One region of the Streptomyces sp. NPDC046712 genome, then DNA from elsewhere that is predicted to be linked to it. Evidence: riboswitches for the same ligand, from Rfam matches in the RefSeq annotation. Region 1 holds a riboswitch; each other region holds the start of a gene.

The links. Region 1 has a riboswitch for cyclic di-AMP ahead of ABZ939_RS06535 (M23 family metallopeptidase). Riboswitches for the same ligand answer to the same signal wherever they lie in the genome.
Region 2: it holds a riboswitch for cyclic di-AMP, as region 1 does, so the genes downstream of both, ABZ939_RS09720 (LysM peptidoglycan-binding domain-containing M23 family metallopeptidase) here and ABZ939_RS06535 (M23 family metallopeptidase) in region 1, are expected to answer to the same signal.
Region 3: it holds a riboswitch for cyclic di-AMP, as region 1 does, so the genes downstream of both, ABZ939_RS23685 (C40 family peptidase) here and ABZ939_RS06535 (M23 family metallopeptidase) in region 1, are expected to answer to the same signal.
Region 4: it holds a riboswitch for cyclic di-AMP, as region 1 does, so the genes downstream of both, ABZ939_RS26630 (M23 family metallopeptidase) here and ABZ939_RS06535 (M23 family metallopeptidase) in region 1, are expected to answer to the same signal.

The regions. Positions count from the first base shown of each region.
Region 1 is NZ_JBEYYW010000003.1:420,904-428,511, forward strand. It holds gene ABZ939_RS06510 (MerR family transcriptional regulator) at 77-817, shown strand; gene ABZ939_RS06515 (hypothetical protein) at 905-1,282, shown strand; gene ABZ939_RS06520 (PLP-dependent cysteine synthase family protein) at 1,344-2,369, shown strand; gene ABZ939_RS06525 (MFS transporter) at 2,366-3,580, shown strand; gene ABZ939_RS06530 (PP2C family protein-serine/threonine phosphatase) at 3,833-4,981, shown strand; cyclic di-AMP (ydaO/yuaA leader) riboswitch at 5,194-5,341, shown strand; gene ABZ939_RS06535 (M23 family metallopeptidase) at 5,353-6,444, shown strand; gene ABZ939_RS06540 (PrsW family intramembrane metalloprotease) at 6,512-7,608, opposite strand, start outside.
Region 2 is NZ_JBEYYW010000005.1:268,027-275,634, reverse strand. It holds gene ABZ939_RS09730 (STM4011 family radical SAM protein) at 1-207, shown strand, start outside; gene ABZ939_RS09725 (SGNH/GDSL hydrolase family protein) at 194-961, opposite strand; gene ABZ939_RS09720 (LysM peptidoglycan-binding domain-containing M23 family metallopeptidase) at 1,150-2,133, opposite strand; cyclic di-AMP (ydaO/yuaA leader) riboswitch at 2,138-2,326, opposite strand; gene ABZ939_RS09715 (tyrosine-protein phosphatase) at 2,677-3,489, shown strand; gene ABZ939_RS09710 (DUF6126 family protein) at 3,505-3,660, opposite strand; gene ABZ939_RS09705 (XRE family transcriptional regulator) at 3,681-4,310, opposite strand; gene ABZ939_RS09700 (aspartate aminotransferase family protein) at 4,386-5,771, opposite strand; gene dxs (1-deoxy-D-xylulose-5-phosphate synthase) at 5,768-7,608, opposite strand, start outside.
Region 3 is NZ_JBEYYW010000018.1:162,444-170,051, forward strand. It holds gene ABZ939_RS23675 (ATP-dependent Clp protease proteolytic subunit) at 26-649, shown strand; gene ABZ939_RS23680 (hypothetical protein) at 657-962, shown strand; cyclic di-AMP (ydaO/yuaA leader) riboswitch at 1,277-1,474, shown strand; gene ABZ939_RS23685 (C40 family peptidase) at 1,478-1,951, shown strand; gene ABZ939_RS23690 (LysE family translocator) at 2,024-2,653, opposite strand; gene ABZ939_RS23695 (LysR family transcriptional regulator) at 2,726-3,634, shown strand; gene ABZ939_RS23700 (ATP-binding protein) at 3,637-4,065, opposite strand; gene ABZ939_RS23705 (8-amino-7-oxononanoate synthase) at 4,224-5,390, opposite strand; gene bioB (biotin synthase BioB) at 5,535-6,779, shown strand; gene ABZ939_RS23715 (adenosylmethionine--8-amino-7-oxononanoate transaminase) at 6,772-7,608, shown strand, end outside.
Region 4 is NZ_JBEYYW010000023.1:36,902-44,509, reverse strand. It holds gene ABZ939_RS26640 (pitrilysin family protein) at 1-184, shown strand, start outside; gene ABZ939_RS26635 (pitrilysin family protein) at 211-1,578, shown strand; cyclic di-AMP (ydaO/yuaA leader) riboswitch at 1,780-1,946, shown strand; gene ABZ939_RS26630 (M23 family metallopeptidase) at 1,959-2,741, shown strand; gene ABZ939_RS26625 (GntR family transcriptional regulator) at 2,934-3,617, shown strand; gene ABZ939_RS26620 (HPr family phosphocarrier protein) at 3,778-4,059, opposite strand; gene ABZ939_RS26615 (GNAT family N-acetyltransferase) at 4,236-7,385, shown strand; gene ABZ939_RS26610 (DUF5998 family protein) at 7,441-7,608, shown strand, end outside.

The DNA.
Region 1 (7,608 bases):
TGGATCCGGGCCTTCGTCGTTCTCGCGAAAAGCGCCGCTTGACCTTTACGCAACGTCAAGATTTAGCGTTTTCCCCATGGAGTGGTCGATCCAGGAGATCGCCAAGAAGGCCGGCACCACCAGCCGCACCCTCCGGCACTACGGAGAGCGCGGACTGCTGGAACCGAGCCGGATCGGCGCCAACGGTTACCGGTACTACGACCAGGCGGCGCTCGTGCGGCTGCAGCGCATCCTGCTGCTGCGCGAGCTGGGGCTCTCCCTGCCCGCCATCGCCGAGGTCCTGGAAGGTCAGCGGGACACGTCCGCCGCCCTGCACACCCATCTCCTCCTCCTGGAACAGGAGCGGGAACGGATCGGGCGGCAGATCGAGGCCGTGCGGACCACTCTCCACAAGACGGAGAACGGAGAAGAACTCATGGCGGAAGAAGTGTTCGACGGATTCGATCACACGCGGTACGAGGAGGAGGTCACCGAGCGCTGGGGCCGCGACGCGTACGAGAAGGGCGACCGCTGGTGGCGCTCGCTCAGCGCCGAGGAGAAGCAGGCGTTCATGGACGAGCAGGCCGGCATCGCCCGCGACTTCGGGCAGGCGGCACGGGACGGCCTCGCCGCCGACAGCGACGAGGCGCAGGCGATCGCGCGACGCCATGTCGCATGGCTGTCGACCACGACGACGCCGACGAAGGAGTACGTGATCGGCCTCGGCCAGATGTACGTCGACGACCCGCGCTTCGGCCAGAACTACGACCAGCACGGCGAGGGCACCGTCCTCCTCGTCCGGGACGCGATGAAGGTCTACGCGGAGCGGAACCTGTAGGTCCCGCGGCGCCCGAAGTAAACACTGGCCGAAACCGGCCCGCCTCTTTGCGGCCGCGCGCTGCCGCACCGTAGGGTCACGCGCACCATGCGTGACGAGACAGTGACTGACGTACGACGGCGGGCGCCCGCCGTCCTCGTCCTGCTCGCGCTCCTCGCCCTCCTGGTGAGCGTCTGCCACGGGTCGCACGGGCACCATCTGCTCGCCTCGCCCGAAGCGACGACCGTCGCCGCCCCCGCCCTGCCGCACGGCTGTGAGACGCCTGCGGAGTCGTGGTCCTTCGACGCCCACCTGCCCGCCCAGACGGCCCCGCAGCCCGCGGCGCCCGACGTCGGCGGAGCCGTACTCCTCGCCGACGAAGAGGTCTTCCCCGCCGATCCGCACGCGCGCTGCGTCCGCGACCGGGCGGGACCCGGACCCGAGCCGGGTCGTCTGCTGATCGCCCTCGGAGTGGACCGGAACTGAGCCGGGTCGCACGACACGACCAGGCTCCCTTTCGGCGTACCACTTCAAGGACGTATCTCCGATGCCCCTGACGAACAACCTGCTGTCCGTCGCCGCGCAGACCGTCGGCAACACCCCGGTGCTGTGGATGGACGACGGCTACTGGGCCAAACTCGAAGGCTTCAATTTCGGCGGCATCAAGGACCGTGCCGCCCTGCACATGGTCGAACAGGCACGCCGCCGCGGAGAGTTGCGGCCCGGCGCGCCCATCGTCGAGTCGACCTCCGGCACGCTCGGCCTCGGCCTCGCGCTGGCCGGAGTGCTGCACGGCCACCCCGTCCATGTCGTCACCGACCCCGGTCTCGAACCGATCGTCGAGCGGATGCTCGTCGCCCACGGCGCCCGGGTGCACGTCGTGCCGGAGCCGAGCCCGCAGGGCGGCTGGCAGCAGGCCCGCATGGACCGCGTGGCCGAGCTGCTGACGAGCCTCGACGGAGCGTGGTGGCCGAACCAGTACGGCAACCCCGACAACCCCGAGGCGTACGGAGGGCTCGCCGCCGAGCTGTCCGCGCAGCTCGACCGGATCGACGTCCTGGTCTGCGCGGTGGGGACCGGCGGGCACTCCGCGGGCATCTCCCGGGCGCTGCGGGCCACGTCCAGCCCCGCCCTGGAGCTGGTCGGCGTGGACAGTGTCCACTCCACCGTCTTCGGTCTGCCGGCCGGCGAGCGGCTGATGCGCGGGCTCGGCTCCTCCATCCATCCCGGCAACGTCGACCACGCGGCCTTCGACGAGATCCACTGGGTCGGGCCGGCGGACGCGGTCCGGGCCGCCCGACGGCTGGCGTCGCGTCAGTTCGCCACGGGCGGCTGGAGCGTGGGCGCGGTCGCGCTGGTGGCCGGGTGGCTGGCCCGCACCCGGCCACGCGGGACGCGGATCGCGGCCGTCTTCCCTGACGGGCCGCAGCGGTACTTCGACACGGTCTTCAGCGACGAGTTCTGCGCGGCGCACGGACTGCTCGACGCTCCGCCGCGCGAGGAGCCCGCTGCGTACGAGGGAGAGGCGAAGGTCGACGGCTGGACCCGCCGCGTCCTGGAGCGGGTCCGATGAGCACTCAGGCGTCGGCCCCCGCCAAGGACGGGATCTGGCGGCAGAGCCGCACCTTCGAACCGGCGGTACGGCTGCTCTTCCTCAACCAGCTGACCATCAACCTCGGCTTCTACATGCTGATGCCGTACCTCGCCGCGCATCTCTCGGACGGGCTCTCCATGGCGGCCTGGGCCGTCGGGCTCGTCCTCGGCGTACGGAACCTCTCGCAGCAGGGCATGTTCCTGGTCGGCGGGGCGCTCGCCGACCGGCTCGGCTTCAAGCCGCTGATCGTCGCGGGCTGCGCGCTGCGGACGGCGGGCTTCGGGGCGCTCGCGTTCGCCCAGTCGCTGCCGGTGCTGATCGCCGCCTCGGTGGCGACGGGTCTGGCGGGGGCGTTGTTCAACCCGGCCGTGCGGGCGTACCTCGCGGCGGAGGCGGGGGAGCGGCGCGTGGAGGCGTTCGCGCTGTTCAACACGTACTACCAGGCCGGGATCCTGCTCGGGCCGCTGGTGGGGGTGGCGCTGACGGGGGTGTCGTTCCGGCTGACGTGTGTGGTGGCGGCGGTGCTGTTCGCCGTACTGACGCTGGTGCAGCTGCGGCACCTGCCGGTACGGGGGAAGGCGTCCGACGAGGACGGGGAGGTGGAGGAGCGGGGGCAGTTCCGTACGGTGCTGACCAACCGCACGTTCTGGCTCTTCTCGCTGGCGATGACCGGCTCGTACGTCCTGTCCTTCCAGGTCTATCTGGCGCTGCCGCTGGCCGCGGACAGCACGGCGGCGACGACCGCGCTGTTCGTGGTCTCCGCGCTCGTGGCGCTGGCGGGCCAGCTGCGGATCACGGCCTGGTGCAAGCGGCGGCTGAGCCGGGAGCGGTGTCTGGTCCTCGGCCTGGTGCTGATGGGCGGGGCCTTCCTGCTGCCGCCGGCCGTGCCCGGGGTCGTGGGCCTGCTGCTGTGCTCGGCGGTCCTGGCGGTCGCGAACGCGGTTCTGTACCCGTACGAGATGGACACGGTCGTCGCGCTGTCGGGCGGGCGGTGGGTGGCCACGCACTACGGGCTCTACAACACCGTGTGCGGGATCGGGATCACGCTCGGGAACCTGGGGACGGGCGTGCTGCTCGATATGACGGGGTGGTCGGCGACGCCGTGGCTGGTGCTGTGCGGGGTCGGGCTGGTGTGCGCGGGCGCGGTCCGGCTGCTGGCGCGGGGCGGACGGCTGGGCGCGGGCGGCTGACCGGGCGGGTCCGGCGCCTGGGGCCGCGGCTGACCGGGCGGGTCCGGCGTCTGACCGGGCGGGGTGGCGGCTGACGGTGCGGGGTGGCGCTGACCGGGCGGGGTGGCGGCCGACTGTGTGGGGGCGGGCGGGTGTCGCCCACTTGGCCGAGCGGGGGTCGCCACGCGGCGCGGCTCCCGCCACCCTGGGGAGGGCGCGGTACCGTCCGTCGCCGTGGCCGGACCGGGCAGGAGAGCACAGGTGGGGCAGCAGGTGGCGGGAAACGGGGAAACCAAGAACCCGCGCCCCCGCGCCGAGCGTGCCCGCCGGTTCGTCCGCGCCCTGCCGCCGTTGGTCATCGTGGGCGGCATCGTCTTCGACCTCTCCACGCCGGCGGCCTACACGGCTTCGCCGATGTTCTCGGCCGCGCCGCTCATCGCCGCCCCGTTCTTCTCGATGCTGACCACCCTGCTCACCGGCATCGCGGCCGTCCTCGCCAGCGTGGGCCTGCACATCTACAACCACACCGTCGACGAGATCCCGGCGCTCACCGAGAGCCTGACCGTCTTCACGGTCTCGGCGCTCGCCCTGCTCGTCAACCGGGTCGTGCGGCGCAGCGGCGAGCGGCTCGCCTCCGCCCGCGTGATCGCGGCGACCGCCCAGAAGGCGGTCCTGCCCACGCCCGCCGAGCGGATCGGCGGGCTGCAGGTCGCGGCCCGCTACGAGGCCGCGCAGGCGGACGCGTTCATCGGCGGCGACCTCTTCGCCGTCCAGGACACGCCGTACGGGGTACGGCTCGTGGTCGGCGACGTCCGGGGCAAGGGGCTCGACGCGGTCGAGGCCGTCGCCGTCGTCATCGGCGCCTTCCGGGAGGCGGCCGAGCAGGAGGCGACGCTGGAGGGCGTCGCGCAGCGTCTGGAGCGGGCTCTGGCCCGGGAGGGGACCCGGCGCGACGGCCTGGACGCCTTCGAGGGGTTCACCACCGCCGTCCTGGCCGAGATCCCGCGCGGCGCCGGTCTCGTACGGGTGGTGAACCGCGGTCATCCCGAGCCGTTGCTGCTGTACGCGGACGGGAGTCTGGCGCTTCTGGAGCCGAGCGAGGCGGCGCTGCCCCTGGGCATGGGCGAGCTGGCCGCGTGGCCGGACCGGGCCGACGAGACCCCGTACCCGCCGGGCACGACGCTGCTGCTCTACACCGACGGGCTCTCCGAAGCCCGCGATGCCGAGGGGGCCTTCTACGATCCCGCCGAGCGGCTCTCCGGGCGGATCTTCCCGGGGCCCGAGGAGCTGCTCGACGCGATCGTGGACGACGTCCGCCGGTACACGGGCGGGGGTTCGACGGACGACATGGCGCTGCTCGCGGTGAGCCGTCCGGCGGCGGGGCAGCCGGAGCGGCGGCGGACGATGCCGGTGGTTCCGTGACCATCCGTAGTGGAGAGGTACCGCTGCGATAACAATTGATACATCGTCAGATTCCCTGCCCTGCGGCGGGCTCTTGCTGAAGCGGGATCAAATCGGGCTGTACCAGCTCAATCTCGTGAATGATCAACCAGAACAGCTTGGAATCCGGCCCCCGTGTCTATTAACGTTCGATAACGCAGCGCGGTCGTCCCAGCCGTCGTAAGAGACGGCACCGTGCGCACGCGCCGAATCCTGAAAAGGAACCGGGGAACCACCACTTGGGGTGAATCGGGCACTTTCGCACCTGTGCGACAGCGCCCGTAGGAGACCTTCCTGCTCCGAACCCGTCAGCTAACCCGGTAGGCGAGAAGGAAGGAAAGGAGTACGCCTCCGTGGCGTCCAACACCCCTGCCCCCGAAGCCCACTTCGATGCGTTCGGTGCCTCGGGTGCCGCCGGTTCGGACGACGACGCCACGACCTGGGGGGAGTGGAACCCCACCGAGGACTCCCTCCGTCAGCAGGCCCGCTCCGGTGGCCGCCACCGGGTCGTGAAGCAGCGCTCCGGCTTCGCCCGCTCCTCCACCGTCCTCGGCGTCGGTGTCATCGCGGCGGTCGGCGCGGGTGGCATGGCCACCGCCAAGGAGAAGCCCCCGGTCTCCATCTCGCTCCCGGACCTGAACCTGCCGGACGCCTCCGACCTCCCGGGCGTCGGCGAGTTCATCTCCGACGGGGACGAGGACGCGAACGGCACGGGTTCCGGGACGAACAACCCGCAGCCGCTCACCGCCTCCCTCGCCCTCCCCGCCGACGCGGCGGCGAAGACCGACGGCGGCTCCGCGTCCGAGTCCACCGCCGACGCCGGCGAGGCGCTGCGCGCGCGCATCCTCCAGCAGGCCGAGCAGCAGCAGGCCTCCGCCGACGCCGCCGAGAAGGCCGAGGCGGAGAAGCTGGCCGCCGAGAAGGCCGCGGCCGAGGCGGCGGCGAAGGTCGAAGCGGCCGAGAAGGCGGCGGCCGAGGCGAAGCAGAAGGCGGAGGAGGAAGCGGCCGCCAAGGCCGAGGCGGAGCGCCTGGCCAAGCTCGCGGCGAGCTACTCCCTGCCCACCTCCTCGTACACCCTCACCTCCACGTACGGCCAGTCCGGCTCCATGTGGTCCTCCGGCTACCACACCGGCCTCGACTTCGCGGCGCCCACCGGCACCCCGGTCAAGGCGGTGCACGGCGGCACGATCAAGTCGGCGGGCTGGTCCGGCTCCTACGGCTACCGGATCGTCCTGGAGCTGGAGGACGGTTCGGAGGTCTGGTACGCGCACCTGTCCTCGATGACGGTGAACGTGGGCCAGTCCGTGGGCACCGGCGAGACGATCGGCCGCGTGGGTGCGACCGGCAACGTGACCGGCCCGCACCTGCACCTGGAGGTCCACACCGCGGGCGGCGACGGCATCGACCCGGCCGCCTGGCTGCGCGACAAGGGCCTGTCGGTCTGAGTCTCCGACGCGATCACGCGCCGGCTCCGCCCAGGGCCTGTCCGACCCCTGATCCGCCGGACAGGCCCTAACTGCGGTACGGGTTGTAGCCGCCGTAGTCCAGGTACTGCGGCGGCGCCCAGACCTGGCCGGTCGCCCGCGCCGCATACGTCAACGCGGGAGAGGCGACCGCCTTGCGCTGCCAGAGGTGGTGGAGCAGCTCCTGCTCGCGGGCAGTGAAGTCCGGGCCGGCCGCGCCGCGCTGGGCACGGTGGCGCAGGAAGGCGAGGGTCGTCGCGAACGCCTCGTACTCCCCGACCGCGGTGGCGGCCGGCAGGCCGTACGTGCGACGGGCGAAGTCACGGGCGAGGGAACGGGCCCGCATCGAGGACAGCGCGAGCGGCTCGGCCGGGGAGAGCCAGCCCGCCGCCGCGTAGGCCGGGAGCTGCCCGGATATCGTGCGCAGCTCCCGCTGTCTGCTCCATATCGCCAGCCAGGTCAGCAGACCGAAGGCGGGCACCATGAACATCCCGTACACGGCGAAGAAGCCCAACGGCCCCAGGATCGACGCCGAGCTGTTCCACAGGGCGTGCACGCCCATCGCGAGGACGAGGCCGGTCACCGGGAGCAGGACGCGCCGCACGCGCTGACGCCGGGTGGCGAGGGCCGCGAAGCCGAAGCCGAGGCCGGTGAGCACCGTGAAGAGCGGATGGGCGAACGGCGACATCACGATCCGTACGAAGAAGGTCCCGGCGGTCACCGAACCGATGCCGGACGTGCCGATCTCCTGGTCCTCGCCGAAGGCCCGGCCGAGATAGAGGATGTTCTCGGTGAAGGCGAAACCGCTGGCGGTGAGGCCGGCGATCACGACGCCGTCGACGAGACCGGTGAACTCACGGCGGCGGAGCAGGAAGATCAGCAGCACGGCGGCCGCCTTGGCGCTCTCCTCCACGACCGGCGCCACGACCGTGGCGCCGAGGGTGTCGGCGGAGGTCGGGTCGGCCGTGGCGGTCGCTATCCAGCGGACGGCGAAGGAGTTCGCGAGGATCGCGACGAGCGCGGCGGCGAAGGCGCCCCAGCAGAACGCGAAGATCAGGTTCCGCCAGGGGCCGGGTTCGACGCGGTCGAGCCAGCGGAAGGCGGCCACGAGGAGAGGGACGGGCAGGACGGCCAGGCCGAGACCGA
Region 2 (7,608 bases), on a different contig from region 1:
TACGACGGTTCATACCGTGCCGCCCTGCGTCCGCGCGCCTGCCCCCTCGCCGTCTGCGACTGCCACATCGGCTACGTCCATCTGGAGACGCTGCCGCTGTACGACGTGTTCGCCGGCGGTGTCCTGGAGCGGATCCCCGAACGGATCCCCGCACCCGAACCCGCACCGAACCCCGTATCGATCCCCGTCGTGCTCAGAGGGGCATGAGGTCCGGGCGCTTCGCCTCCACGTGGTCGCCCGAGCTCTCGCCCCGCAGCCGTCGCCCGATCCACGGCACCAGGTACTCCTTGGCCCAGTGGATGTCGTCGCGCCGCACGTCCAGCGTGTTCCTCGGCGGCAGCGGCGGCCAGGGCTGGTCCGGGTCGGCGGGCACGTCCATGCCGAGGACCTGGGCGGCACGCAGCGCGACCCTGGTGTGACCCTCGGGCGAGAGGTGCAGCCGGTCGTCGTCCCAAGCCCGCCTGTCCTGCACGGACTTGAGCGACCACAGGTCCAGGACCGGGCAGCCGTAGCGGTCCGCGATGGCCCGGACATGGGCCGTGTAGGTGGCGATCTTGCCGCGCAGGTGGCGCAGCACGGGTACGTCGCGGGTGTCGAAGCCGGTCGTCACCATGACCGTGCCGACGGCCGAGGTCAGCTCGGCGACGGCCCGCTCGAAGCGCTCGGCGACGTCGTCGGGGTCGCTGCCGGGGCGGATGATGTCGTTGCCGCCCGCGCAGAAGCTCACCAGGTCGGGGGCGAGTTCCTTCGCGCGGGGCACCTGTTCCTCCACGATCTGGTCGAGGAGGCGGCCGCGTACGGCCAGGTTGGCGTAACGGAATGCGTCGTGCTCCGGCAGCTGGTCGGCGAGCAGCACCGCGAAGCGGTCCGCCCAGCCGAGGAACTTCCCGTCGGGCCCCGGGTCTCCGACGCCCTCGGTGAAGCTGTCACCGATCGCCGCGTACGACCCGAATACGTGCATGTCTCTTGATCTCGAATCGTCTGCCACGGGAGCTCATCTTTCCCTTACATGTGTGACCTACGCGACCGTAAGGAGGGGTTGACGCCTGGTGAGATACGCCACCGTTCAAGATTCTGCCAAGCCGGAATACGGAAAGCCCGAAGGGGCCCGGCACAGGTGCCGGGCCCCTTCGGGGTGCTGAGCGTGCGTCAGATGCCGACGCCGTGCGAGCGCAGGTAGGCCAGCGGGTCGATGTCCGAGCCGTAGCTCGGTCCGGTGCGGATCTCGAAGTGCAGGTGCGGACCGCTGGAGTTGCCGGTCGAGCCGGAGAGGCCGATCTGCTGACCGCCGGAGACGGTCTGACCGGCGGAGACGGAGAGGGAGGAGAGGTGGGCGTACTGGGAGTACGTGCCGTCGGCGTGCTGGATGACGACCTCGTTGCCGTACGCGCCGCTCCACCCGGCGGAGTGGACCGTGCCCGCGCCGACGGCCTTGACCGAGGTGCCGGAGGAGGCGATGAAGTCGACGCCGGTGTGGTAACCGGAGGACCACATGGAGCCGGAGGCGCGGTACGGGGTGGAGACACCGCCGCCGACAGGGGCGACCCAGCCGGAGGACGAGGCCTGCGCGGGGGCGGCCTGCGCGGGGGCGGATTCCACCGTGCTGCGCTCGGTGGAGCGCGAGCTGCGCGACTCGGCGGCACTGGCGGAGGACTTCTCGGCCTTCTTCGGAGCGGCCTTGGGCGCGGCCTTCGGGGCGGCCTTGGGGGCGGCCTTGGGGGCCGTGGCCTTCGGGGTCGCCTTGGCGGTCGACTTGGCGCCGAGGGTGAGCTTCATGCCGGGGAAGATCAGCGAGGGGTTCTCGCCGACGACCTGACGGTTGTCCTCGTAGAGCTTCTTCCAACCGCCGGCCAGGTGATGCTCGGCCGCGATCTTGGACAGGTAGTCACCGGGGACGACGGAGTACGTCTTCGGCTTCGCGGCGGGCGCGGCGGCAGGGGCGGCGGCCGGAGCCGCGGCGACGGCGGCAACGGCCTGCTCGGGCGTCACGACCGGGGCGCCCTTGTCGGCGGCGTGGGCTCCGGTCGCACCGAGGAGCGGCAGGGCGACGACGGCGCCACCGGCGCCGGCGGCGACGAATCCGCGCGTGATCGGGTTGACCTTGGGACGGCGATGCTTACCCTTCGCGGGCATGGCGAATTCCTCTCCGTCGCCTGCGAGGTGAGCTGTCGGGTTCGGACTGGAGATGTCCGGCCGCGTTCTCACGCGACTTCACCCCGAGCCGTCCGGATCTACCGGTTCGGCGTACTTACCTGGGTCCCCCGCTCCTGCCATACGTGGGTGGGTGCGGATTCCGGACGGTGGCAGGATTCGGCGGTCCGACCGGATTGACGGTGACCGTAGACGAGCGGGGTCGAGGCGAACAAGCCGCCATTTTTCATTCGCATTCACGGCCGTGATATTCGCGCCGAATTCCGGTCACCCTCCGTGGATGACGGAACCTCGATGCCCCTTTCCGGTAAGGAGATTGCCCGGAACGATCAGGCACGGTCCGTCACTTTTATGACGCTGCTCACGCACCGAAGCCCATCTCCCCTATTAACAGGGCGCGTTATACCTAAGGGCCCAATTCGGACAGAACACCCATTCCCATGCCCCGGGGGTATGCGGAGCCGAGCCCACCCGGGATGATTGCCCCAGGAACCGATCTCGACCCGCCAACCTTCAGGAGCACTCGTGACGCAGCAGCTGCCGCAGGTCCCGTCGACCGAACCCGAGCTCGCCGGGGTACGCAACTTCCGGGACGTGGGCGGCCTGCCGACCGTGGACGGTGGTTCGGTGCGGTTCGGACGCCTCTTCCGCAGCGGCCACCTCGCGCACGCCACCGAGGAGGACGCGGCCTTCCTCTCCACCCTCGGGCTGCACACGATCTTCGATTTCCGCAATCACGCGGACCGGAAGGTCGAGGGCGCGGACGTCGAACTTCCCGGCGTACGGAATGTGAACATCCCGCTCAACGACCCGGCCGACGGCAAGGAGTTCTGGAAGCTGGTCAGCACCGGCGAGCTGGAGCAGCTCCGCGCCGCCCTGGGTGACGGCAAGGCGGCCGGTCGAATGTCCGATTCGTACCGGAAGATGATTGTCGAGCGGACGGCGGAGCACAGCCGGATCCTGCACGCGATGGCCGAGGACAGCATCCCCGCGCTGATGCACTGCGCGGCGGGCAAGGACCGGGCCGGACTGTCCATAGCCATCTCGCTGCTCGCGGTGGGCGTCGAGCGCGAGGCGATCGAGGCCGACTATGTGAAGTCGAACGATCCGCACCGCCGGTACAAGGTGCGCCGCAGCTCCACCGCCGCGGACGCCATGTCGCCCGAGGTGATGGAGCTGCTCAGCCCGCTCTTCGATGCGCGTCTGGAGTACCTGCGGGCGGCGTTCGAGACGATGGAGCAGACCTGGGGCACGGTCGAGAGCTACCTCTCGGACGGCCTGAAGATCAGCCCCGAGACCCGGGAGCGGCTGCGCGAGCGGCTCGTCGTCGTGGGGTGACCCCTCCCCCCTCCGCTACTGGTTCTGCCCGCCGAGCATGAACAGCAGGTAGAGGAACCCGGCGAAGAGGTGCCCGGCCACCAGATAGGCGAAGAGCCGGAGCACGAGCCCCTTGGGGAACTTGCCCTCGCCGCGCTCCTCGCCGGTGATCGATGCGGACTTCTCGGACATATCTGCCCCTTCCGAAGGGCTCAGCGCAGATGGGGGGCTCCGTCACCGAGGCACAGCTCGGCGGCGGGGCTCTGCATCAGCGTGTGGACGAAGAGCAGCTCGGCCCCGTCGCGGTCGGCGGCGCCGATGCGGTGCGGGGTGAGCGAGTCGAAGTGCGCGCTGTCTCCCGGGTCGAGTACGTGCACGGCGTCGCCGAGCGCGAGCCGCACCCGTCCGTCGAGCACATGGAGCCACTCCTCCCCGGGATGGACGCGCACGATGTCGGCCCGGGTGGCGTACGGCACGTGGACACGAAGCGCCTGCAGGGCGCGGCCGGGGCCGCCGGCCTGGCGGTAGATCCAGCCGTCGGCCTCGACGGGCTCGGACCGGCCCGCCCGGACGATCGGGTCACGCTCGGGCGGAACCTCGCCCAGGAGCTCGGAGACCGTCGTACCGTAGATACGGGCCAGGGCGAGCAGCATGGGCAGCGAGGGCTGCCGGCGGCCCGTCTCGAGCCGGGAGAGATGCGCCGGGGAGAGACCGGCCCGCAGGGCCGCGGCCTCCAGGGTCAGCCCACGGCGCCGGCGCAGGGCGCGCAGCTGGGGCGCGACGTCCGTCAGGACGTCCGGTGCGGCAGGGTCCGGGGACTGCTCCCCGGGGAAGTGCTCCATGCCCCCATTCCGCCAGGATCTTTCCTCTGAGGCAAATTTCTTGCCCCAGAGGCAAAACTCTCCCGCGTCACGCCCTCAGCGCTGCGCCACCGCCTGCTTGACCAGCGTCTTCCCGAAGTCCCACATCAGTCCGCCTCCACCATGGGCATCGTCCATCACGGCCGTGAACGCGGTCACGAAGCGGTCCACGTCCGCGTCGTCGATGATCAGCGGCGGAATCAGCTTGATCACCTCCAGATGGTCCCCCGACACCTGGGTGAGGATCCGGTGCCGCTGGAGCAGCGGCACGACGACCATCTGGGCGAAGAGCCCCTTGCGGGCGGCCTGCAGCATCGTCCACCGGCTCCGCAGGCCGAGCGAGGACGGCCGCCCGAACTCGATCCCGATCATCAGCCCGCGCCCGCGGATCTCCTTCAGCAGCTCGTAGCGCGGGACGAGCTCCTTCAGACGCGCGGACAGCAGCCCGCCCACCCGGCGCACGTGCGCCACCGTCCCCTCGCTCTCCATGACCGAGAGCACGGCGAGCCCGGCGGCCATGGCCTGTGCGTTGGAACCGAAGCTGGCCGAGTGGACGAGGACCCGGTCCATGCTCGAGTAGACCTTCTTGAAGATCCAGTCCTTGCCGAGGGTCGCGCCGACCGGCACATAGCCGCCGGAGAGCGCCTTGGCGACACAGACCAGGTCCGGTTCGACACCGTCCTCGTGCTGGTAGGCGTAGAAGTCCCCGGTCCTGCCGAGCCCCGTCTGCACCTCGTCGGCGATCAGCAGCGCCCCGCGCGCGTGCAGCAGCTCCTGGGCGGCGCGCAGGAAGCCGGGCGGCGCCTCGTGCACCCCCTTGCCCTGGATGGGCTCGACGACGAACGCGGCCACGTCCCCCTTGCGGAGCTCCCGCTCCAGGGCGTCCAGGTCACCCAGCTCGATCGCGGTGTCGGGCAGCAGCGGGGCGAAGCCGTCCCGGAAGCCGTTCTCGCCGTTGACCGAGAGGGAACCGGTGGTGAGGCCGTGGAAGGCGTGGGTGCAGTACAGGACCCTCGGCTTCCCGGTGGCGTACCGGGCGAACTTCAGCGCGGTCTCCACCGCCTCCGTACCGCTGTTGCCGAAGAAGACGCGGTCGAGGTGCGGGCTGTGGGCGAGCAGCTTCTCGGCGAGCAGCCCGGGCAGGGGCTGGCAGTCGAAGCGGGTGAGGTCGGCGAGAGAGGCGTCCAGGACGTCGTGGAGGGCCTTGCGGACCACCGGGTGGTGCCGGCCGAGCCCCATGACGCCGAAGCCGGCGAGCATGTCGAGGTGGTCACCGCCGTCGGCGTCCCAGAAGTGGGCGCCCTCTGCCCGCTCGTAGACCTTGTCGAAGCCGATCGTGTGCAGCATCCGCGGGAGCTGGTGGTTGAGGTACCGGCTGTGCAGCTCGTAGCGCTCGGCGCCGCGTTCGGCGAGCAGCGCCGCGAGGTCGAACTCCTTGGTCATCGCCCCTTCTTCCGGGTCAGTGCCGCGCTGATGTCTCCGGCGATCTCCACCGGGGTGAGCCCCAGATCGGCGAGCACCTCGCCGCGCTTGGCGTGCGCGAGGAACTGCTCGGGGATCCCGTACGTCCGCAGGGGTACGTCGACGCCCGCGTCGCGCAGGGCCTGGCCGACGGCCGCGCCGACGCCGCCCGTGCGGCTGTTGTCCTCGACGACCGCGACGAGGCGGTGCCGCTCGGCGAGCGGGCCGAGGGCCTCGTCGACGGGCTTGACCCAGCGCGGGTCGACGACGGTGCACCGGATGCCGCGCCCGGCCAGCAGATCGGCCGCCTGGAGGCAGGCCTCGGCCATCACGCCGACGGCGACCAGCAGCACCTCCGCGTCCGGCGCCGAGGGGAGGAGCAGATCCATGGAGCCGATCCGTCCCACGGCCGGGACCGGCTCGCCCACGGTCTCCTTGGGGAACCGCAGCACGGTCGGGGCGTCGTCGACCTCGACGGCCTCGCGCAGCTGGGCCCGCAGCTGCTCGGCGTCGCGCGGCGCGGCGAGCCGCAGCCCGGGCACGACCTGGAGGATCGACATGTCCCACATGCCGTTGTGGGAGGCGCCGTCGGTGCCGGTGACGCCGGCCCGGTCCAGGACGAAGGTGACACCGCACTTGTGCAGGGCCACGTCCATGAGCAGCTGGTCGAAGGCGCGGTTGAGGAAGGTCGCGTAGACGGCGACGACCGGGTGGAGCCCACCGGCCGCGAGGCCCGCGGCGGAGACGACGGCGTGCTGCTCGGCGATGCCGACGTCCCAGACGCGGTCGGGGAAGCGCTCGGCGAACTTCGTCAGGCCGACGGGGTGCAGCATGGCGGCGGTGATCGCGACGACGTCCGGCCGCTCGGCCCCGATCTCGGCGATCGCGTCACCGAAGACGGAGGTCCAGGACGGGCCGCCGGCCGGGGTCAGCGGCTCGCAGGTGAGCGGGTCCATGGCGCCGACGGCGTGGAAACGGTCGGCCTCGTCGTCCAGCGCCGGGCCGTAGCCGCGGCCCTTCTCGGTGAGGCAGTGGACGAGCACCGGGCCGCCGAAGCGCTTGGCGCGTGTCAGGGCGGACTCGACAGCTCCGATGTCGTGGCCGTCGACGGGTCCGACGTACTTCAGCCCGAGGTCCTCGAAGAGGCCCTGGGGCGCGAACGCTTCCTTGAACCCCTTCTTGGCGCCGTGCAGCGACCCGTACAGAGGCTGTCCGATGACCGGTGTGTGCTGGAGGACGTCCTTGCCCCAGGCGAGGAAGCGCTCGTAGCCGTCGGTGGTACGGAGCGTGGCCAGGTGGTTGGCGAGGCCGCCGATCGTGGGCGCGTAGGAGCGCTCGTTGTCGTTGACGACGATGACCAGCGGGCGGTCCTTGGCGGCGGCGATGTTGTTCAGCGCCTCCCAGGCCATGCCGCCCGTGAGGGCTCCGTCGCCGATGACGGCGACCACGTGGTCGAGGCGGCCGGACACCTCGTTGGCCTTGGCCAGACCGTCGGCCCAGCCGAGGACGGTGGAGGCGTGTGAGTTCTCGATGACGTCGTGCTCCGACTCCTCGCGGGAGGGGTAGCCGGAGAGTCCGCCCTTGCTGCGCAGCTTGGAGAAGTCCTGGCGGCCGGTGATCAGCTTGTGGACGTAGCTCTGGTGCCCGGTGTCCCAGAGGATGCGGTCGTCGGGCGAGTCGAAGACCCGGTGCAGGGCGAGGGTCAGCTCCACCACGCCGAGGTTGGGGCCGAGATGGCCACCGGTCCTGGCGACGGCTCGGATGAGGAACTGTCTGATCTCCTCGGCCAGTTCGTCGAGTTCGGCTCCGCTGAGCGGCC
Region 3 (7,608 bases), on a different contig from region 1:
TTTTTCGAGAAGCCGGAGGCAGTCCATGGATGCCCGCTACGTCCTTCCCGAGTTCACCGAGCGCACCAGCTTCGGGAGCCGAACCCTCGATCCGTACTCCAAGCTCCTGGAGGAGCGGATCGTCTTCCTCGGCACGCCGATCGACGAGACCTCGGCCAACGACGTCATCGCCCAGCTGCTGCATCTGGAGTACGCCGACCCGGACCGGGACATCTCGCTCTACATCAACTCCCCCGGCGGTTCGCTCAGCGCCATGTCCGCGATCTACGACACGATGCAGGTCGTCACCTGCGCCGTGGAGACCACCTGCCTCGGCCAGGCGGTCTCCACGGCCGCCGTGCTGCTCGCGGCCGGCGCGCCCGGGAAGCGGCTCGCGCTGCCCGGCGCCCGGGTCGTGCTCCAGCAGCCCACGATGGACGAGCCGTTGCAGGGGCAGCCCAGCGATCTCGACATCCAGGCACGGGAATTGCTCCGGCTGCGCGCGATGATGGCCGGGATGCTGGTCACCCACACCGGCCGGAGCCGTGAGCGGATCGACGCCGACATCGACCGCGTCACGATTCTCGACGCGTCGGCCGCCACGGCGTACGGCCTGGTGGATCACGTGATCCAGAACCGTGGGGCGTCCGGCGGCGCCGGAGCGAGGTGAGCCGGAGATGGTTCCCGAGCTGCCGCCGCTGCCCGCCCTGACGCGCGCCGAGGGTGAGTTCGTCGACGCCTATCTCGAAGTCGTCGACCTTCTTGGACGAATCAATCCATCCAGAACCTTGCATACTTATGGGGCGCTGCGAGCGGCACAGGCCCTGGTGGGGCGGGCGACCGCCCTCCGCGATGCCCTGACGGTCATGCATGTACGCGGCGAGACCGAGGTGCACACGGAGACATTGGCCCGCGCGCTGCGGGTGTTGGACGGAGAGCGCCGCGCGGAGCGGGTCACCGTGCCTGGGACACGAGCGAGTTGACATATCCGCGTGTCGTGTCGAGGTCCACTCGGGGCATCGCGGCCATAGAAATCCTCCCTCGTTCGGCGTAGTCGACGAATCGACATATGTGCGGGGTGGGTTGCGCAGCAGGTGTACGCATCTGGCGGAATCGGGCGTTTCTCCCCTGGTACAAGGCTCGTCGGCCAAACCTCAGAAGATCACGAAACATGTCTGTCCACCCGAATGGATCAGTCGTGAGCAGCCTCACATAACGTCGTTTCAACTCGGATTTCGCCCCGGATGTGAGTCAAGATCCCTCACGACGACAAGCCCCCGCCACCGCGGCGGGGCGGTCCGGGCGGACGCCGAGTCCTGCCGCTGTCCCGGATGTCTGGTCGACAGGAGTGGATCGGCAGGAGTGGAGGACCCAGGCAGTACGGGACGACCGAGCAGTGGGGCCGTTCCTCGGGGTGAAGCCGCAGCCGCGGCCGGGCAACTTCGCCAGTCCGAACCCGACAGGTCATCCTTCACAGGCGGCTGACGAAGGGTTGCGCATGACTGCGCAGATTCATGTCCCGTCCCTGCTGTCCCGGGCCGGAGCCGTCTCGGCTCTCACCCTCGCCGCCGTCGGCGGCACGATGCTGGCACCCGGCGCCACCTCGGAGGCCCAGGCCGCGACCTCGCACGCCGGCAAGGCGCTGAGCATCGCGGCCTCGAAGAAGGGATCGCCCTACAAGTACGGAGCGACCGGACCGACCCGGTTCGACTGCTCGGGGCTCACGCTCTACTCGTACAAGAAGGCGGGCAAGTCGCTGCCCCGTACCGCGCAGCAGCAGTACAACAAGACCCGGCACATCTCCGCGTCCAGCCGGAAGCAGGGGGACCTGGTCTTCTTCCACTCGGGTGGAAGGGTCTACCACGTGGGCATCTACGCCGGGAACAACAAGATCTGGCACTCGCCCAAGCAGGGTTCCTGGGTGAAGCTCGACAAGATCTGGTCGTCGAGGGTCTACTACGGCCGGGTGTGACGACGGCCTGACCCGCTGACGAGTGCCGTCACGGGGGGGTGCGGTGGCGCCGCCGCACCCTCGACACCGGCCTCAGTTCCCCGCGAGGGGAGCCGACAGCAGGGTCAGCCCCAGGGCGGCGAGCGCGCCGCCCGTCACCCCCTGTACGGTCCTGGCCGTCCGCGGACGCCGCAGCCAGTGGCCGAGCCGGTCCACCAGGACCGCCACCAGGGGGAACCACAGCAGGGCCAGCAGCACCACGATCGACGCGAGGAGCAGCGTGCGCGGTACGACCGCGACGCCGTCCGGCACGAACTGCGGCAGCAGAGTCAGGAACAGCACCGGTGCCTTCGGGTTGAGCACATTGGCCAGGAACCCCTGACGCAACGCGCGGGACAGGTTCGCCTCACCGGCGGTGTCGGCCGACGGCTCCCCCGTCGCCCGCAGCGCGCCGCGCAGCGCCTGCACGCCGAGGAAGAGCACGTACGCGCCGCCGGCGATCTGCAGCACCCGGTAGAGCACGGGTACGGCGATCAGTACCGCCGCGAGCCCCGCCACCGCGAGGGCGGTGTGCACCAGGAGCCCGCCCGCCACACCGACGGCGGAGGCCACCCCGGCCCGCCGGGAGGCCAGAGCACTGCGTACGACGACGGTGAAGTCCGCGCCCGGCATGGCCACCATGCCCGCCGCGACCCCGATGAAGGCGATCAGCTGTCCGTCCATGACCCCAGCGTGCCCGCCGCGAGCCTTTAGTGTGTACTGGCAATCTCGTGGGTCTGCCCAAAGGAATGCTTTATGCAGGATCTGGTGCGGCTCGCGGCTCTGGTGGCGGTCGCCGAGGACGGCTCGATCACTCGGGCCGCCGCCCGGCTCGGATACACCCCGCCCGCGCTCTCGCAGCAGCTCGCCAAATTGGAGCGGGAGGCGGGCGCCGCTCTGCTCGTCCGCCATCACCGGGGCGCGCGGCTGACGCCCGCGGGTGAACTGCTCGTCACCCGTGCGCGCCGGGTCCTGGACGAGATGGAGCGGGCGCGTCATGAGCTCGCGCAGCTCAGCGGGCTCTCCGGCGGGCAGCTCCGGGTGGGCACCTTCACCACCGTGGGCATCCATCTGCTGCCGCCGGTCCTGAGTGCGTTCCGGCGGGCCCATCCGGACGTGGAGCTGACGGTCGCCGAGTACGAGCCGCCGGGCGGGGTGGTCGCGGTGGCGGAGGGTGAGGTCGATCTGGCGCTCACCCACACCTACGAGCCCGCCGAGCCCGCCCCGCTGCCGCCGGGGGTCCTGCTGGAGCCCCTGCTGGTCGAGGAGTTGGTCCTGGTCACGGCCCCGGGTCATGTCCTGGCGGAGAGCTCGGGCCGGCTGCCGATCGCGGAGCTCGCCGGTCAGCCGTTGATCAGCAGCGCGCCGGACCATCCGCCGAGGCGGGGTGTGGAGGGTGCTCTCGCCCGGGTCGGCGCGACTCCGTCGGTCGTCTGCCGGACGCCGGGCTACGCGCTGGTGTGCGCGCTGGTCAGCGCGGGACTCGGGGTGGCGGTGGTGCCGGAGATGGTCGCGGCGATGGCGTCGTCCCCACTGGGCGTACGGACGTTGGATCCGACGTCGTTCCGCCGGACGATCTCGGTGGCGCACCGCGGCGAGGAGTCGGGTCCGGCGGCGCGGTCGCTGCGGGCGCTGCTGCGCGGCGGGTTCGCCCGGGGCGCGTGACCCTAGTTCGGGGAGGACGTCCAGGGGAGGTTGATCCAGACCGTCTTGCCGCCCTCGTCGGTCGGGGTGACCGAGAGCCGGCCGCCCGCCTCCGCCGTCAGGAAGCGGATGATGACCATCCCCCGGCCGTTGTCCTGCTGGACCGCCGCCGGCAGCCGCTTGGGCCAGCGGGGGTGGCTGTCGGTGACCCCGATGTGCAGCTGCTCCTCGCGCTCCAGGCGGACGTCGACCGTGAAGGTGGGCGACTGCCCGAAGGTGTGCTGGACGGCGTTGGTGGCCAGTTCCGAGACGATCAGCCGGACCGTGTCGGCGGTGTCGCCGGCCTCCGCGAGCCCCCAGCCGGTCAGGACGTCGGCGACATATCTCCGGGCGGCGGACACCGAGGCGGGATCGCTCGGCAGAGTGACGGTTGCTTCCTGGTGGTCTGCCATGGCGACGCTGTCCCTTTCCCACCGGGCCCGGCCCGGATTGCGCTTCGCGTCAGAGTGCCACCGATCGTGCCGCCCTGTGCGGCCATCCACCAAGATATGTGCATATGTGTCGCCCGAAGCGGTGAACTCTGCTATCAGAGACCGCATTTGGGTCGCGATCAGGGGGCCGATGGTGCAGTGCGCACGATCGTCTCCACCGCCCGGTCGATCTGCGCCTGCGTCAGATCCGCGCGGGCCGTCAGCCGCAGTCGAGAGATGCCGTCCGGGACGGACGGGGGCCGGAAGCAGCCCACCGCGAGGCCCTGTTCGCGGCAGTCGGCCGCCCACCGCAGCGCGGCCTCGGGCGAAGGGGCGCGCACCGAGACGACGGCCGCGTCCGGGCGTACGGCGGTCAGTCCGGCCTCGGTGAGCATCCGGTGCAGCGTGGTGGCGACGGTACGCGCGCGCTCGGCGAGGCCGGGCTCACCGTGGATCATCCGCAGGCTCGCGAGGGCGGCGCCCGCGGCGGCCGGGGCGAGTCCGGTGTCGAAGATGAACGTCCGGGCCGCGTTGACCAGGTGCTCGACGACCCGGGCGGGCCCGAGGACGGCGCCGCCCTGGCTGCCCAGCGACTTGGAGAGGGTGAGGGTGGCGACGACGTCCTCCTCGCCCGCGAGACCCGCGGCGTGCAGGGCGCCCCGGCCGCCGTCGCCGAGTACGCCCAGGCCGTGGGCGTCGTCCACGACGAGCGCGGCACCATGGGCCCGGCAGGCCCCGGCGAGCTCGGTCAGCGGCGCCTTGTCGCCGTCCACGGAGAAGACGGAGTCGGAGACGACGAGGGCCCGGCGGCCCTCGTGGGCCCGCAGGGTCTTGCGTACCGCCTCGGGGTCGCTGTGCGGCACCACTGCCGTCTCGGCGCGCGAGAGCCGGCAGCCGTCGACGATCGAGGCGTGGTTGCCGGCGTCCGAGACGATCAGCGAGTCGCGGCTGCTCAGCGCGGTGAGCGCGGCGAGGTTGGCGGTGTAGCCGGAGGAGAAGACGAGGGCCGCCTCGAATCCGCAGAACTCGGCGAGTTCGCGCTCCAGCCGGGTGTGCAGCCGGGTGGTGCCGGTCACGAGGCGCGATCCGGTGGAGCCTGCGCCCCAGCGCCGTGCCGCCTCGGCCGCCGCCTCTGTGATCTCCGGCCGGCGGGTCAGTCCGAGGTAGTCGTTGCTCGCCAGGTCGAGCAGGTCCGATTCCGCGGCGCGGGGCCTGAGCGTACGGACGAGACCCGCCCGCTCGCGACGGCGCGCCTCGGCGTCGGTCCAGTCGAACGCGGTCCGGCGGGTGTCCTCGTCCCGGTGCATGGGCCAGATCCTTTTGTAGGCAGCGCACAGACCCTAACCGTCCGTGGCCGAGGTCAGGGTGTGGCCATGCACACACCTGAATCCGGCTCGTTTGTTCAGTTCCTCCTTGGCCGCGGGGTGTGCCGTAGGCCAGGATCAGCCCTTATGGACCTGCTGAACACGCTGGTGGACAAGGGGCTGCGGCGCGAGCTGCCGAGCCGTGAAGAAGCGCTCGCCGTGCTGGCGACCTCCGACGACGAACTGCTCGATGTGGTGGCCGCGGCCGGCAAGGTGCGCCGCCGGTGGTTCGGGCGTCGGGTGAAGCTCAACTACCTGGTCAATCTGAAGTCCGGGCTGTGCCCGGAGGACTGCTCGTACTGTTCCCAGCGGCTCGGCTCCACGGCCGGGATCCTGAAGTACACCTGGCTGAAGCCGGACGAGGCGTCCCAGGCGGCCGCCGCCGGTGTCGCGGGCGGTGCGAAGCGGGTGTGCCTCGTGGCGAGCGGCCGCGGTCCGACGGACCGCGACGTGGACCGCGTCGGCAAGACCATCGAGGCGATCAAGGAGCAGAACGAGGGCGTCGAGGTGTGCGCGTGCCTCGGCCTGCTCTCCGACGGGCAGGCGGAGCGGCTGCGCGAGGCCGGCGCCGACGCGTACAACCACAACCTCAACACGTCCGAGGGGACGTACGGGGAGATCACCACCACCCACACCTACGCGGACCGCGTGGACACCGTGCAGAAGGCGCACGCCGCGGGGCTCTCGGCCTGCTCGGGCCTGATCGCGGGCATGGGCGAGAGCGACGAGGACCTCGTCGACGTGGTGTTCGCGCTGCGTGAGCTGGACTCGGACTCGGTGCCGGTGAACTTCCTGATCCCGTTCGAGGGCACGCCGCTGGCGAAGGAGTGGAACCTCACCCCGCAGCGCTGTCTGCGGATCCTGGCGATGGTCCGGTTCGTCTGCCCGGACGTCGAGGTACGGATCGCGGGCGGGCGCGAGGTGCATCTGCGCTCGATGCAGCCGCTCGCGCTGAACATCGCGAACTCGATCTTCCTCGGCGACTACCTGACCAGCGAGGGCCAGGCCGGCAAGGCAGACCTGGACATGATCGCGGACGCGGGCTTCGAGGTGGAGGGCGCGGGCACGACCACGCTCCCCGCGCACCGGGCGGACGCGCTCGCGGCGGCGGGTGCGGGCAGTGGCTGCGGCTCCTCGGCGTCGGCGGGCTGCGGCTCGCACGCCGAGGCGGGCGCGGGCTGTGGCTCGCACGCCGAGGCGGGCGGTGGCTGCGGGCCGTGCGGTGCCGCGGCTCCGGCGGACGAGGCCCCGGCCGAGGTGCCGGAGGCCCGTACCGATCTGGTGGCGGTGCGCCGGCGTGGCGCCGGAACGGACCTCGCGCCGAATGCGTAACGAGGAACTGCTGGCCCTGGACCGGGCGCACGTCTGGCATCCGTACGGCCCCATGCCGGGCCGTGCGGAGCCGCTGGTCGTCGAGTCCGCGTCCGGGGTGCGGCTCAGGCTGGCCGAACCCTCCCACGGGCAGACCGAGTTGATCGACGGCATGTCCTCCTGGTGGTCCGCGATCCACGGCTACAACCACCCCGTGCTCAACGAGGCGGTCCGTGGCCAGCTGGACCGGATGAGCCATGTCATGTTCGGCGGGCTGACCCATGAGCCGGCCGTCCGGCTCGCCGCCCGCCTGGTCGAGATCACCCCCGAACCGCTCCGGCACGTCTTCCTGAGCGACTCGGGCTCGGTCGCCGTCGAGGTCGCGGTGAAGATGTGCCTCCAGCACTGGCGCTCGGTGGGCCGGCCCGGCAAGCAGCGGCTGCTCACCTGGCGCGGCGGCTACCACGGCGACACCTGGCAGCCGATGTCCGTGTGCGACCCCAAGGGCGGGATGCACGAGCTCTGGTCGGGCGTGCTCCAGCGCCAGGTGTTCGTGGACCCGCCGCCCGTCGCGTACGAGGAGTCGTACGCGGAGCTGCTGCGCGAGGCGATCGGGCGGCACGCGGACGAGCTGGCCGCGGTGATCGTGGAGCCGGTGGTGCAGGGCGCGGGCGGCATGCGGTTCCACTCGGCCGAGTACCTGCGGGTGCTCAGGGAGGCGTGCGACGAGCACGACGTCCTGCTGGTCTTCGACGAGATCGCGACCGGCTTCGGCCGTACGGGAGCGCTGTTCGCCGCGGACCACGCCGGGGTCTCCCCCGACGTCATGTGTGTCGGCAAGGCGCTGACC
Region 4 (7,608 bases), on a different contig from region 1:
GGTCCTGTTCGGCGACCCGCAGCTCGCCCTCACCGCCGTGCACCGGGTCCTGGACGTCACCGCGGCGGAGGTGCAGGCGGTCGCCAAGGCCCGACTGCGCCCGGACAACCGCGCGGTGCTCGTCTACGAGCCGATCGGCACCGAACAGAGCGACAGCGACGAGGAAGAGGGAGCGGACCAGTGACCGACGCTGCCGCGTCTTTGACGAGCATGGACTTCCACCCGCAGCCGAAGCCCGGCACAGCACGCCCCTGGGCCTTCCCGGCCCCGGACCGCGGAGCGCTGGACAACGGCCTGACCGTGCTGCGCTGCCACCGCCCCGGCCAGCAGGTGATCGCCGTCGAGATCATCCTCGACGCGCCGCTGGACGCCGAGCCCGAGGGCCTGGACGGCGTCGCCACGATCATGGCCCGCGCCCTCTCCGAGGGCACGGACAAGCACTCCGCCGAGGAGTTCGCGGCCGAGCTGGAGCGCTGCGGCGCCACGCTCGACGCGCACGCCGACCATCCGGGCGTACGGGTCTCCCTGGAGGTCCCCGCCTCCCGGCTGCCCAAGGCGCTCGGTCTGCTCTCCGAGGCGCTGATCGCGCCGGCCTTCCTCGACACCGAGGTCGAGCGGCTGGTGCGCAACCGGCTCGACGAGATCCCGCACGAGACGGCCAACCCGGCCCGCCGGGCCGCCAAGCAGCTCTCCAAGGAGCTGTTCCCGGCCACCTCCCGCATGTCGCGGCCGCGCCAGGGCACCGAGGAGACGGTGGAGGCGATCGACGCCGCGGCCGTCCGCGCCTTCTACGAGGGGTACGTCCGGCCCTCCACGGCCACCGCCGTGGTCGTCGGCGACCTGACCGACGTGAATCTGGACAAGATTCTCGCCGAGACGCTGGGCGAGTGGACGGGGAACACCGCGGAGCCGCGCCCCGTCCCGCCGATCACGGCCGACGACACCGGCCGGGTCGTCATCGTGGACCGGCCGGGCGCTGTGCAGACCCAGCTGCTCATCGGGCGCGTCGGCGCCGACCGGCACGACCGCGTCTGGCCGGCCCAGGTCCTCGGCACGTACTGCCTCGGCGGCACCCTCACCTCCCGCCTGGACCGCGTCCTGCGCGAGGAGAAGGGCTACACGTACGGCGTGCGGGCCTTCGGTCAGGTGCTGCGCTCCGACGGCCAGGGCCACGGCGCCTCGATGCTCGCCATCAGCGGCTCCGTCGACACCCCCAACACCGGCCCGGCACTTGACGACCTGTGGAAGGTGCTGCGCACCCTCGCCGCGGAGGGTCTGACGGACGCCGAGCGCGATGTGGCCGTGCAGAACCTGGTGGGCGTGGCCCCGCTGAAGTACGAGACGGCCGCCTCCGTCGCCGCGACGCTCGCCGACCAGGTCGAGCAGCATCTTCCGGACGACTTCCAGGCGCAGTTGTACGCGCGTCTGGCCGAGACCGGGACGGTGGAGGCGACGGCGGCCGTCGTCAACGCCTTCCCGGTGGACCGTCTGGTCACCGTGCTCGTCGGTGACGCGGCACAGATCGAGGAGCCGGTGCGCGCCCTCGGCATCGGCGAAGTGACCGTTGTCACGGGCTGATTGAGGCAACCGAGCGCCACTTCGAGGACCCCGACGTCAGGTTACGTCGGGGTCCTCCCCTTTGTCCGTATTACTGGAGAGGGTGGGCGTATGCCCTGTGGCATGTCTTACAAACAGGCGTGTCTGTTTGGTGATTGAAAGACGGTCCGCTTAGCGTCGGTCCGGCTGTTCGCCAGTTGCACCCGCCGCACCCGCGGCATCGGACAGTCATCGCCGAGTCCCCGTCAGGCGCGAGCCTGGGGAGCCGGGGACCCACACGAAGTCCCTGGGGTGAATCGGACGCCTTCGCATCCGTGCGGAGGGGTCCGTAGGAGACCTTCCTGCTCCGAACCCGTCAGCTAACCCGGTAGGCGAGAAGGAAGGAAAGGATCAGCCACTACATGGCGTTCACCCGTGCCACCGGGAAGCATCGTGGTCCGAGCCGTCTGGCGCGCCGCAGCGCGGGCATCGCCGGCGTCGCGACGCTCGCCACCACCGGCGTCATCGGAACCCTCGCCTCCCCGGCGCTCGCCGCCGACGCGGACTCCCCCTCCCTCGAGGACACCGGCCTGACCCAGGTCGTCGCCGCCGACTCCCTCGCGGACACGATCGACGCCCAGGCCGCCGCCCAGGAGCGCGAGGCCGCCGAGGCCCTGGAGCGGGCCAAGGCCGAGGCCCGTGCGAAGGCCGAGGCGAAGCGCAAGGCCGAGGCCCGCGCCAAGGAGATCCGCGAGGCCAAGGAGCGCGCCGCCCGCGAGGCCGAGCGCAAGCGCCTGAACTCCTTCCAGCTCCCCGTGGCCGGCTCGTACGTGACCACCAGCTACAAGGCCGGCGGCGCGCTCTGGTCCTCCGGCAGCCACTCCGGCGTCGACTTCCGCGCCGCCTCCGGCAGCCGGGTCGTCTCCGTCGGCTCCGGCACCGTCGTCGAGGCCGGCTGGGGCGGCGCGTACGGCAACAACATCGTCATCCGGATGAACGACGGCACGTACACCCAGTACGGTCACCTGTCGGCCATCAGTGTCTCGGTCGGCCAGTCCGTCACCCCGGGCCAGCAGATAGGCCTCTCCGGCTCGACCGGCAACTCGACCGGCCCGCACCTCCACTTCGAGGCGCGCACCACCGCCGAGTACGGCTCCGACATCAACCCGGTCGCGTACCTGCGCGCCCGCGGCGTGAACGTCTGAGACGCGTCCGAGGCGTGAGGGCCTGACAAGGCCCGCTCCGCAGCACGTCAGAAAAGCCCCGGCTCGTACAGAGCCGGGGCTTTTCGTTGGCCAAAAGATATCCATGTTCCCGGAGACCCATCCGAAATACCGCCCTGCTGCAATAGAGTCGCCGACGAACCGGTTTCGCGCGGATTAAGGCGGAGGTCGAACATGCGCATTCCCGCGCACTCGGTATGCACGGCGATTCGGGACGACATCGTCTCCGGGGTCTTCGCATGCGGCAGCCGGCTGACCGAGGAGCAGCTGGCCCGCCGCTACGGAGTCTCCCGCGTCCCGGTCCGCGAGGCCCTGCGCACCCTGGAGTCCGAGGGCTTCGTGATCACCCGCCGCCACGCGGGCGCCCATGTCGCCGAGCCCACCGAGCAGGAGGCGGCGGACCTGCTCGACGTACGGGCCCTGCTCGAGCCGCTCGGCGCCGCCCGCGCCGCCCAGCGCCGCACCGAGGCCCACCTCAAGGTGCTGCGCGGCCTGGTCAGGCTGGGGCAGGAACGGGCCAGGCGCGGCCAGGGCGAGGATCTGCGCTCGCTCGGCGGCTGGTTCCACGAGACGCTTGCGCAGGCCTCCGGCAGCCCGGCACTCACGGCGCTGCTCACCCAGCTGCGGCACAAGATCGCCTGGATGTACGCGGTCGAGCCAGCCGCCCAGCCCGTCGAGGCATGGGCCGAGCACGGGGCGATCGTGGACGCGGTGGCGCGCGGCGACGCCGAACGGGCCCGAGCCCTGACCGCGCTGCACGCGGAGCGCTCCCTGGCGCAGCACCGGCTGAAGCGGTCGGAGCGCGGACGTGTGAGGGCTTCGCAACACGTCGTAAACACCGCGAGCGTCCGCAATTAACATGCGGGCCGTATACAAAGAATGAGAATTCGGCGGGCCTCTTTTGCGCTGCCTGAATTCCCGAGAAATCGGCGGAGCGGTCCGCGAGGTAAAACAATGGAGCCGCACCCGCCGTCATTTCGGCGTGTGCGGCTCCCTCGGAAGTCCTGTCGGAATTCGGTCAGACGGTCTCGGGAAGCTCCTCGAGCCCCTCGGCAACCAGCTTCGCCAGACGGTCCAGAGCGGCCTCGGCGCCGTCGGCGTCCGAAGCGAGCACGATCTCCTCGCCGCCCTGCGCGCCCAGGCCGAGCACCGCGAGCATCGACGCGGCGTTCACCGGGTTGCCATCGGCCTTGGCGATCGTCACGGGGACGCCGGAGGCCGTGGCGGCACGGACGAAGATGGAGGCGGGGCGGGCGTGCAGGCCCTCGGCCCAGCCGACGTTGACGCGGCGCTCAGCCATGGTGTTGCCCTTCAAGTCTCAAGCGGGTTGTCTAGACCAGTCTCTCACGGGTGGCGGGGTGCTCGTAGCCGACCTCCGGCCCTGCGGCGGGGGCCGATCGGTGCTCCCTACCTTGCATGGCGCACAAGCGCCGCGCGACCGGTGCCACTGTCGTATCCCGGCCGTACGCTTGCCCCATGCAGAGCGCGTCGGAACAGCCGGAACACCCGGAACACGCCTACCCCGACCACTGGGAAGCGGATGTGGTCCTCCGTGACGGCGGTACCGCGCGCATCAGGCCCATCACCGTCGACGACGCCGACCGGCTCGTCAGCTTCTACGAGCAGGTCTCGGACGAGTCGAAGTACTACCGCTTCTTCGCGCCCTACCCGCGGCTCTCCGCCAAGGACGTGCACCGCTTCACCCACCACGACTTCGTGGACAGGGTGGGACTCGCGGCGACCGTCGGCGGGGAGTTCATCGCCACCGTGCGGTACGACCGGATCAACGACCAGGGGCTGCCCGCGTCGGCGCCCGCCGACGAGGCCGAGGTCGCCTTCCTGGTCCAGGACGCGCACCAGGGAAGGGGCGTGGCCTCCGCGCTGCTCGAGCACATCGCGGCGGTGGCGCGGGAGCGGGACATCAGACGGTTCGCGGCGGAGGTGCTGCCGGCCAACACTAAGATGATCAAGGTCTTCACGGACGCGGGGTACACCCAGAAGCGCAGCTTCGAGGACGGCTCCGTGCGGCTGCACCTCGACCTGGAGCCCACCGACCGCTCGCTCGCCGTGCAGCGCGCCCGTGAGCAGCGGGCCGAGGCGCGCTCGGTGCAGCGCCTCCTCGCGCCAGGCGCGGTCGCCGTCATCGGGGCCGGACGTGCGCCGGGCGGGGTCGGCCGGACGGTCCTGCGTAACCTGCTGGGCTCCGGGTTCACCGGTCGTACGTACGCCGTGAACCGCGCGCTGGGGGAGGAAGCCGTCACGCTCGACGGGGTGGCAGCCTTCCGCTCCGTCGGGGACATCGGCGAACCGGTCGACCTGGCGATCGTGGCGGTGCCCGCCGAGCGGGTGCCGGAGGCGGTCGCCGACTGCGGCGAGCACGGGGTGCAGGGTCTCGTCGTGCTCTCGGCGGGGTACGCGGAGAGCGGCCCGGAAGGGCGGGAGCGGCAGCGCGAACTGGTGCGGCAGGCCCGCTCGTACGGGATGCGGATCATCGGCCCCAACGCCTTCGGGATCATCAACACCTCGGCCGACGTCCGGCTGAACGCCTCGCTCGCGCCGCAGATGCCGGCCGACGGGCGGATCGGACTCTTCACCCAGTCGGGCGCGATCGGCATCGCGCTGCTCGCCGGACTGCACCGCCGGGGCGCCGGCCTCTCCTCCTTCATCTCCGCGGGCAACCGGGCGGACGTCTCGGGAAACGATTTCCTTCAGCACTGGTACGACGACCCCGCGACCGACGTCGTCCTGCTGTACCTGGAGTCGATCGGGAACCCCCGGAAGTTCACCCGGCTGGCCCGGCGGACGGCGGCGGTCAAGCCGGTGGTGGTGGTCAAGGGCGCCCGGCACAGCGGGAGCGCGCCGCCGGGACACCGGGTACCGGTCACGCGGATTCCGCACGCCACCGTCTCCGCGCTGCTCCGGCAGGCCGGGGTCATCCGCGTCGACACGGTCACCGAACTCGTCGACGCGGGCCTGCTCCTCGCGGGCCAGCCGCTGCCGGCCGGGCCGCGGGTGGCGATCCTCGGCAACTCCGAGTCGCTCGGGCTGCTGACGTACGACGCCTGTCTGACGGAAGGGCTGCGTCCGCTGCGCCCGATCGACCTGACGACGGGGGCGAGCCCGGCGGACTTCCGCGCCGCGCTGGCGGCCGCGCTGGTGGACGACGCCTGTGACGCGGTCGTGGTGACGGCGATCCCGTGGGTCGGCGAGAACGGCGCCGTCGAGTCCGGCGACGGCGAGGTCCTCGCGGCCTCCCTCCGCGACGCGGTCGCCTCGGCCCCGGCCCCTGCGAAGCCGGTGGTCGTCGTCCACGTGGAGATGGGCGGCCTGGCGGAAGCCCTCTCGGCGGCGACGAGTACGAGACCCACTGCGCGGGGCGCGGGCGCGGGTGCCGCCGACGCGGGGACGTCGACCCGTCAGGGGGCCACCGCTCCGGCCTCGCCGGGAACGGACGCCACGGCCGCCGGCGCGGAAGCTGCCCGCGCGACGGGTGGCGGGTCGCCTGCCGGCCCCGGCCGGCCGTCGGCTGACCCGTCCACCCCCTCCGACGGCTGGGTGCCGGGGCGCGGCCCGGGGGCCACCACCCCTGCGGCAGGCGGCTCACGGCTGCCCGACAGTTCCGCGCCCGTGCCGTCGGCCGCCACCCCTGCCGCCCCCGGGGACACTTCTGGCGTCGACACACCCGGCGCATCCGACACACCCGGCAGTGTGGTCGGCGACGGCGCCGCTCCCGGTGGCGGGAGTGCGCCGGCCCTCGGAGCCATCCCCGCCTATCCAGCCGCCGAGCGGGCCGTGCGGGCGCTGGCCGAGGCCGTGCGGTACGGGGAGTGGCGGCGGCAGGCCGCCGAGCCGGGGCGCGTGCCGGAATACGAGGACATCGACGAGGGCGGGGCCGCCGCGCTGATCGAGCGGGTGCTCGGGGAGGACGCGGACGACCGGGGCGTGACCCTCGACATCGACGCGGCGAGCGAGTTGCTCGGGCGGTACGGGATCGCCGTGCTGCCCACCCTCCCCGCGCCCACCCCCGACGCCGCCGTCCTGGCCGCCGCACGCCTCGGCTACCCCGTCGCCCTGAAGACGACCGCCCCCCACCTGCGCCACCGCCCCGACCTCGGAGGCGTACGGCTCGATCTGGCCACCGAGGAGCAACTCCGGACCGCGTACGCCGAATTGACCGAGACCCTCGGCAAGCCCGCCGAGCTCCAGCCCGTCGTCCAGGCCATGGTGCCGCGCGGCGTGGACACCGTCGTGCGGTCCGCCATCGACCCGGCCGTCGGCGCCGTGCTCTCCTTCGGGCTCGCCGGGGCCCCCTCCGAGCTGCTCGGCGACATGTCCCACCGGCTCGTCCCGGCCACCGACCGGGACGCCGCCGAACTCGTACGGTCGATCCGCACCGCCCCGCTCCTCTTCGGCTGGCGCGGCTCCGCCCCCGTCGACACCCCGGCCCTGGAGGAACTGCTGCTGCGTGTCTCCCGGCTCGTCGACGACCACCCCGAGGTCGTCGCCATCGCCCTGGAGCCCGTCGTCGTCGCCCCGTACGGCCTCTCCGTGCTGGGCGCCACCGTCCGTCTCGCCCCGCCCCCGCCCCGCACGGACCTCGGCCCGCGCCGCCTTCCCAGCTACTGAGCGCCCGCCACGGAGCGTCCCGAAGCGCCCCTTCCGACGGATTAGGATGGAGTCCATGGCGAAGACCGGTACGACGACCCAGGGGCTGCGCGCGGCGATCGAGCGCAGCGGCTACTACCCGGCCCTCGTGGCCGAGGCGGTGGAGGCCGCCGTCGGTGGCGAGGCGATCGCGTCGTACCTGGTGCACCAGGAGACCACCTTCGACTCCAACGAGGTGCGCCGC